Regions from separate parts of the Agrococcus sp. GCM10030265 genome, predicted to be linked through region 1. Evidence: predicted binding sites of a transcription regulator. Region 1 holds the regulator's gene; the other holds the start of a gene.
The links. Region 1 encodes HrcA, which represses chaperone genes, less so after heat shock. Its sites were predicted from a motif close to TTNGCACTCGNNNNNNNCGAGTGCNAA; they were not measured.
Positions count from the first base shown of each region.

Region 1 (4,036 bases):
GGCCCCGCGTGTCGACGACGTCCTGCACCTCGGGCACGTGTGCCCGCAGGGACTGCTTGCCCGCCTCGCGCACGATCGAGCGCCAGCGCCCGAGCGCCTTCGCGCCGCGCTCGCCCTTCCACGTCACGATCGAGCGCGCCGCCTGCCACGGCACGACGACGTCGACGCCGAGCTCGGTCGCCGCCTGGATCGCGAGCTCGTCGCGATCGCCCTTGGCGAGCGCCTGCGCGAGGCCGATGCGCGGGCTCGGCGCAGGCTCGTGCCGCACCGACCGCACCTCGAGCACGACCTCGGGCCGCAGCTCGACGAACGCCGCCTCGGCGATCGTGCCGCGGCCGTCGCCCACGAGCACCGCCTCGCCCACGCGGGCGCGACTCACCGTTGCGGCGTGGCGCGCATCCTCGGTGCCGAGCGTCACCGTCTCCCCCACGCCGACGTCGAGCGCGTCGACGTAGTAGCAGTGGGCCATCAGAAGCGCAGGAAGCGGTCGCGCAGCTTCGAGAAGAGCCCCTGCTGGAACTGCGCCATGCGCGGAGCCGGCGGCTTCGTCCGTCGGCGCAGCTGCTCGAGGAGCTCCTCCGACTTCCTGTCGAGCCGCGTCGGCGTCGCCACCTGCACGCCGAGCCTCAGGTCGCCGCGGCCCGAGCCGCGCAGCCTGCCGACGCCGCGCCCCGTCACGGTGAGCACGTCGGCCGACTGCGTGCCCGGCTCGATCGTCACGGTGATGGGGCCGTCGATCGACTCGACCGTCGCCTCCGTGCCGAGCGCGGCGTCGATCATCGACACCTCGAGCGTGCCGAGGAGGTCGTCGCCCTCGCGGCTGAAGACGTCGTGGTGGGTGACATGCACCTCGAGGAAGAGCGTGCCGGGCTCGCCGCCCGCCTCGCCGACCTCGCCCTGGCCGGGCAGCTGGATGCGCAGGCCCGTGTCGACGCCCGCGGGGACGTCGACGGGGATGGAGCGCTCGGCGCGCACGCGACCGTGCCCGGCGCACGTGGGGCACGGGTACGGGATGACGGTGCCGTGGCCCTGGCACGAGCCGCACGGCTGGCTCGTGACCATGTTGCCGAGCAGCGAGCGCACCTGACGCTGCACGTGCCCGGAGCCGCCGCAGATGTCGCAGGTCTCCTCGCGCGTGCCCGGCGCCGTGCAGCGACCGTCGCACGTGTCGCACAGCACCGCGGTCTGCACGCGCAGGTCGCGGTGCACGCCGAACACGACGTCGTGGAGGTCGAGGTCGATGCGCAGCAGCGAGTCCTGGCCCGGCCGCCTGCGCGGCCTCGGCCCCTGCTGCCTGCCCTGCCCGCCGAAGAACTGCTCGAAGATGTCGCCGAGCCCGAAGCCCTGCGCCTGCGGCCCGCGGTCGTAGTCGGCGCGCGACTGCGGGTCGGAGAGCACGTCGTACGCGTGCGTGACGTCCTTGAAGCGCTCGGCCGCGTCCTCCGAGGGGTTCACGTCGGGATGCAGCTGCCGTGCGAGCTTGCGGTATGCGCGCTTGATGTCGTCCTGGCTGGCCTCGCGGGGCACGCCCAGGACCTCGTAGTGATCGCTCATCGCTCCTCGTCGTCGAGCAGCCGGGTGAGGTACCGCGCGACGGCGCGGACGGCTGCCATGTTCGATGCGTAGTCCATGCGGGTGGGGCCGAGCACGCCGACGCGGCCCGCCTCGTGGCCGCCGGCGCCGTAGGCGCCCGTGACGATCGACGTCTGCTCGAGCCCGTCTGCCATCTCACGGCCGATGCGCGTCGCGACGGCGGATGCCTCGGCATCCATCTCGCCGAAGAGGCGCAGCAGCGTGACCTGCTCCTCGATGGCCTCGAGGACGAGCGTCACGGAGCCGGAGAGGTCGTGGCGGCCGCGCACGAGATGCGAGGCGCCCGCGATGACGAGCCGATCGCCCGCCGTGGGCGCGAGCACCTCGCCGAGCACGGCGACGAGCCGCTCGGTCGCGGGTGCGACGGCGGGGGCAGCGCGGTCGACGACGGCGACGAGCGCCTCCTCGGCGTCGACCGTGGGCTTGCCCGCGACCGCGACGTCGAGCGCGCGACCGATGGTCTGCGCCGCGTCGGCGCCGATCTGCTGGCCCGCGTCGACCATGCGCTGCTCGACGCGCCCGGAGTCGAGGATGACGACGAGCAGCAGGCGCGACTCGGCGATCTGCACGACCTCGACGCGGCGCACGCGCGCCTTGGCGACCGAGGGGTACTGCGCGAGCGCGACCTGGTTCGTGAGCTGCGACAGCAGCCGCACGGTGCGGGCCATGACGTCGTCGAGGTCGTCGGCCTCGTCGAGGAACCGCGCGATCGCCGCGCGCTGCGCCGCGGACAGGGGCTGCATGCCCTGCAGGCGGTCGACGAAGACCCGATAGCCCTTGTCGGTGGGGATGCGGCCGGACGACGTGTGGGGCGCCACGATGAGCTCGGCCTCCTCGAGCAGCACCATGTCGTTGCGGATCGTCGCGGCGCTCACCCCGAAGGAGTGGCGCTCGACGATCGAGCGGGAGCCCACGGGCTCGCTCGAGGCGACGTAGTCCTGCACGATCGCCCGCAGCACCTCGAGGCCGCGATCCGTCACCATCGTCCGTCCCCCCTCGTCTGGCACTCGACGTTCTCGACTGCCAATCGTACCGCGATGGTGGGTGCGTTCTCAGCCTGCTGCGAGGAAGATGGTCGCCAGCCCCCTTCGGCATCCGTCATCGAGAGGTTCGACCATGACCGACCCCCACGGCCCCGCGACCCCCGAGGAGCCCCAGGCTCCCCGGTTCGGCGCGCCCCAGGCGGGCGACGCATCCCAGGCCGCCCCGGCCCCCGGCGAGCCCGCCCAGCCCTTCTCCAGCCCCGCCCCGGGCGCCGCGCACCACGCGCCCGAGGCCCCGCAGGCCCCCTTCGGCGCACCCGGGCAGCACGGGCAGCAGCCGCCCGCCGCTCCCCCGTACGGGGCACCCGGCCAGCAGCACGCCCAGCAGCCGCCCGCGGCTCCCCCGTACGGCGCGCCCGGCCAGCAGGTGCCGCCGCAGCAGCCCTACGGCGCCCCGCAGTACGGCGCTCCCGGCCAGCCGCAGTACCCGGCCGGCGCCCCCATGTCGCCGCAGGACGAGAAGCAGTGGGCCATGCTCGGCCACCTCGGCGGCATCGCCTGGGTGCTCTCGCTCGGCTGGCTCGGCCCGCTCATCGTCTTCCTCATGTACAAGGACCGCAGCGCCTTCGTGCGTCAGGAGTCGAAGGAGGCGCTGAACTTCCAGCTCTTCATGACGATCCTGTTCGTCGGCCTCGTGCTGGTCGGCAGCATCACGAGCTTCATCCTCATCGGCTTCGTGTTCCTCGCCGTGTGCTGGGTGCCGCCGCTGCTCGGCCTCATCTTCGCCATCGTCGGCGCCGTGCGCGTCAACGCGGGCGGCTCGTACCGCTACCCGTTCAACTGGCGCATCATCAAGTAGGCGACGACGGTCGACACGACGGGCATCCCGCGCCGCGGGGTGCCCGTCGTCATGCGCACGGGCGTCAGACGCCGGGCGTCAGACGCCGGACGACGGCGTCGGCGAGGAGCCTGCCGGCGAGCGTCGGCACGATGCGGCCGCGCAGCGCGGCCGCGCCCTCGACGAGCCCGTCGGCGATGAGCCCTGCGACCGCGAGGCGCCCGTCGGCGTCGAGCACGTCGACGGGCAGGCCGTCGCGGATGCGCGTCTCGAGCAGCACGCGCTCGACGCGGCGCGTCTCGGCGTCGAGCTCCTCCCGAGCGAGCGCCGGCGAGTCGCCCGCCGCGAGCCGCTGCGCGTACGCCGCGGGGTGCTTGACGTTCCACCAGCGCACGCCGCCGACGTGGCTGTGCGCACCGGGGCCGATGCCCCACCAGTCCTCGCCGTGCCAGTACGACAGGTTGTGGCGCGAGACGGCGCCGCCGCGCGCCCAGTTCGACACCTCGTACCACTCGTAGCCCGCGGCCGAGAGCGCGGCGTCGGCCGCCTCGTACATCGAGGCGTGCAGGTCGTCGTCGACCGGCGCGACCTCGCCGCGTCGGATGCGACGGGCGAGCGCCGT
Region 1 is NZ_JBHTCZ010000002.1:177,401-181,436, reverse strand. It holds gene ACFQPP_RS05035 (16S rRNA (uracil(1498)-N(3))-methyltransferase) at 1-469, opposite strand, end outside; gene ACFQPP_RS05030 (DnaJ C-terminal domain-containing protein) at 469-1,554, opposite strand; gene hrcA (heat-inducible transcriptional repressor HrcA) at 1,551-2,576, opposite strand; gene ACFQPP_RS05020 (DUF4870 domain-containing protein) at 2,710-3,435, shown strand; gene hemW (radical SAM family heme chaperone HemW) at 3,500-4,036, opposite strand, start outside.

Region 2 (4,036 bases), on a different contig from region 1:
TCGCCGCCGCCAGCGTCGCCGCCACCGCCGTCGGACGAGCAGGCTGCGAGCGCGAGGGCGCCGATGGCGCCCACGGCGATCAGCGCGCTGCGACGCGAGCGCGGTCGAAGGAATGCCTTCATGGTGCTCCTTGAGTCAAGGGAGATGACCCCGACCGTGCCGGGGTTGAGGCAACGATAGACGCGAGCAGGCCCGAGAAACCCTCGGTTTCGTGACGAACGTGTAACGGTCTGGTCGCAGTACGGTCACGGTCCAGTGCGAACGTCCTGGCCCGCATCCATGCGAGCCGAGCCGCTGCTAGGGCGCGGGTGCGGGGACGGCGGGCGCGCGTCGCCTGCGGCGCTCGGCGACGACGAGGTCGACCATGAGCACGACGAGCGCGAGCCACACGAGGCCGAAGCCCGCGAGACGCTCCGGCGGCATCGGCTCGTGCATCACGAGCCATCCGAAGAGCAGGCTCATCGTGGGGGCGAGGTACTGCGTGAGGCCGAGGGTCGCGAGCGAGACGCGACGCGCAGCGGCCGAGAAGAGCATGAGCGGCACCGCGGTGACGAGCCCGAAGCCGACGACCGCGAGCTGCACGAGCGGCGAGACGTCGTCGATCGTGGGGCCGAGCACGATGGACGAGCCGACGAGCATGACGAGCGCGAAGGGCACGGTCGCGGCGGTCTCGAGCGTGAAGCCCGTGATGGCGTCGACCTTCGCGCCGACCTGCTTCTTCAGCAGGCCGTAGACGCCGAACGCGGCGGCGAGCGCGATGGCGATCCAGGGGAACGCGCCGTAGCCGATCGCGAGCACGACGACCGCGACCGCGCTGATGCCGACCGCGACCCACTGCATCGGGCGCAGGCGCTCGTGCAGGACGACGACGGCGAGGACGACCGAGACGATGGGGTTCAGGAAGTAGCCGAGGCTCGTCTCGATGATGTGGCCCGTGAGCACCGCGCCGGCGAACACCGTCCAGTTCACGAGGATGGCGACGCCGGACGCCGCGAGGAAGACGAGCGACCGCCGGTCGCGCAGCACGGCGCGCACGGCACCCCATCCGCGCACGACCGTCACGATGAGGGCGGCGACGGCGAGCGACGCGAGCACGCGCCACCCGACGAGCTCGATGGCGCCGACGCCCTGCATGAGCACGACGTACATCGGCACGACGCCCCACATGGCGTACGCGCCGATCGCGAAGGCGAGCCCTCGTCCGGACTCCTGCATGGTCATCGCCTCCTGGCGGTGGGCGCGGGCTGGAATGCCGCGACGGCGGCACCCCTGCGGGGTGCCGCCGTCGACGACCGGTGCTGGAGGTGCGTCAGCGCACGACCACTGCGAGGACGTCGCGAGCCGACAGCACGAGGAACTCCTCGCCGCCGAACTTCACCTCCGTGCCTCCGTACTTCGAGTAGATGACGCGGTCGCCCTCGGCGACGTCGACCGGCACGCGGTTGCCGTTGTCGTCGACACGGCCGGGACCGACGGCCACGACCTCGCCCTCCTGGGGCTTCTCCTTGGCGGTGTCCGGGATGACGAGACCGCTGGCAGTCGTCGTCTCCGCCTCGACCTGGCGGATGACGATGCGGTCCTCGAGCGGCTTGATGGAGACCGACACGGTTCCCTCTTTCCTCATTCGGATGTCTGATTGGCAGTCGACGTCGTCGAGTGCCAGGTCGACTGTACGCGAGCGGCTGGCACCAGGGCAACATGAGTGCCAACGTGCGTCCCCGTGCGTCCGCTCCGAGCGCACGCACCCCCACCGACGCCGTGCTGCTTGGATGGTGGGATGGACGCCACCGCCCTGCGCATGCTGCTCACGCGCGAGGGGCTCGACCTGCTCGACGAGGTCTCCGCGTCGCTCGACGACCTCGGCGGCGCCGTGCGCGCCGTCGCGACGCTGCGGCGCCGCGGCCACGACGCCGCGCTCGTCGCCGCCGTGCTGACGCAGGCGCGCCTGCGCCGCCGCGGCGCCGCGAAGTTCGGCGAGTTCGCGAGCCGCATGCTCTTCACCGAGGCGGGCCTCGAGCAGGCGACACGGCTGCGCGTCGCCGCGCTGCACGCCGGCCGCATGCGCGACGCGGGCGTCGCCTCGGTCGCCGACCTCGGCTGCGGCATCGGCGGCGACGCGCTCGCCATCGCGAGCGTCGGCTGCCGCGTGCACGCCGTCGACGCCGACGAGGTCACCGCGGCGGTCGCCGGCTACAACCTCGCTCCCCTGCCCGAGGCATCCGTCGCCTTCTCGCGCGCCGAGGACGTCGACCTCGCCAGCGTCGAGGCGATCTGGGCAGACCCCGCGCGGCGCGACGCATCCGGGCGACGGCTCCCGGTCGAGGCATGGTCGCCTGCGCTGCCCTGGCTGCTGACCCTCGCCTCCGAGCGGCCGATGGGCGTGAAGCTCGGGCCCGCGATCGACCGCGACCTGCTGCCCGCCGACGCCGAGGCGCAGTGGGTGACCGTCGACGGCGAGACGGTCGAGGCCGTCGCCTGGACGGGCGCGCTCGCGCGGCCCGGCGTCACGTCGTCGGCGCTCGTGCTCGACGACGCGGGCGCGCACGAGCTCGCGGGCACGCCTGACGCCGACGACGTGCCCGTGCGGCCGCTCGGCGCCTGGGTGCACGAGCCCGCCGGCGCCGTCATCCGCGCGCGCCTCATCGGACGCGTGGCCGAGGGCATCGGCGCGGGCGCCGTGAGCGAGCGCATCGCCTACCTCACGACCGACGACGACGTCACGAGCCCGTTCACGCAGCGCTTCCGCGTGCTCGACGTGCTCGCGCTCGACGAGCGCTCGCTGCAGCGCGAGCTGCGTGCGCGCGGCATCGGCACCCTCGAGATCAAGAAGCGCGGCGCCGACGTCGACCCCGACCGGCTGCGCAAGCGCCTGCGGCTGCAGGGCGACGGCGCGGCGACGCTCATCGCCACGCGCGTCGACGGCAGGCACCGCGCGATCCTCGCCGAGCGTGCCTGAGCGCCCGACTCGCGGCGCCGACACGCGGCCCCCGAACGCACGAACGCCCCGCCGAGGCGGGGCGTTCGTCATGCGGCGATCGACTCAGAACGAGCCGCCCGCCGCGAACCACGGCAGCCAGATGACCGCGTAGACGATGGTGACGACGACGCCGATGAGCGCCGCGACGATGCTCGTCAGCAGCGCGACGAGCGGGAACGGGCGGTTCTGCGGCGCCTTGCGGAGGGCGATGACCGACACGACGATCGCCGGGATGATGACGAGGCCGCTCGCGGGTGCGAAGAGGATCGCGAGCAGGAGGCCGACGCCTGCGAGCACCATCGCGGTGATCGTGAGGCCCGTGAGCTTGCCGCGCGCGGGCTTCTCGGCCTGCTGCTGGCCGTACTGGCCGTAGCCGGCCTGCTGGCCGTACTGGCCCTGCTGGCCGTACTGCGGCTGCTGGTAGCCCTGCTGGGCGTACGAGGCGTCCTGCTGGCCGTAGGCCGGTGCCGACGACTGCTGACCGTACGCGGGCTGCTGCTGGCCGTAGGCCTGCTGCTGGCCGTAGCCGGATGCCTCGGGCTGCTGGCCGTACGACGGCTGCTGCTGCTCGGGCTGCTGGCCGTACGACGGCTGCTGCTGCTCGGGCTGCTGGCCATAGGAGGGCTGCTGCCCGTACGACGGCGTGGAGGCCTGCTGGCCGTACGCGGGCGCCGGCGCGGAGGCCTGACCGTACGACGGGGCCTGCTGCTCGGACGGCTGACCGTACGACGGGGCCTGCTGCTCGGAGGGCTGGCCCCACGACGGCGTCGACGACGCGGCCTGCTGCTCGGCCGCAGGCTGGCCCCACGAGCCCGCCGTGCCGCTCTGGGCGTCCCACCCCTGCTGCTCGGGCTGCTGCGCGTCCTGGCCGAAGCCGGGTGCGGACGGCTGCTGCTCGGGCGTCTCCGACGGCGCGAAGCGCCGGTCGTCGCCCTGCTGGGAGAACTGGTCGCTCATGGTCCCTCCTGGGATGCTCGCCTGCCTGGCAGGCACGGGTCACGGTCGTCACGCGGAACACGACGATCGGCGCGACGTGACGGCATCACGCTACCGCACGGC
Region 2 is NZ_JBHTCZ010000004.1:41,808-45,843, reverse strand. It holds gene ACFQPP_RS11985 (ABC transporter substrate-binding protein) at 1-122, opposite strand, end outside; gene rarD (EamA family transporter RarD) at 298-1,221, opposite strand; gene groES (co-chaperone GroES) at 1,310-1,606, opposite strand; gene ACFQPP_RS11970 (SAM-dependent methyltransferase) at 1,778-2,956, shown strand; gene ACFQPP_RS11965 (hypothetical protein) at 3,041-3,934, opposite strand.
Region 2: the regulator HrcA is predicted to act here: its motif matches at 1,637-1,663, upstream of groES (co-chaperone GroES).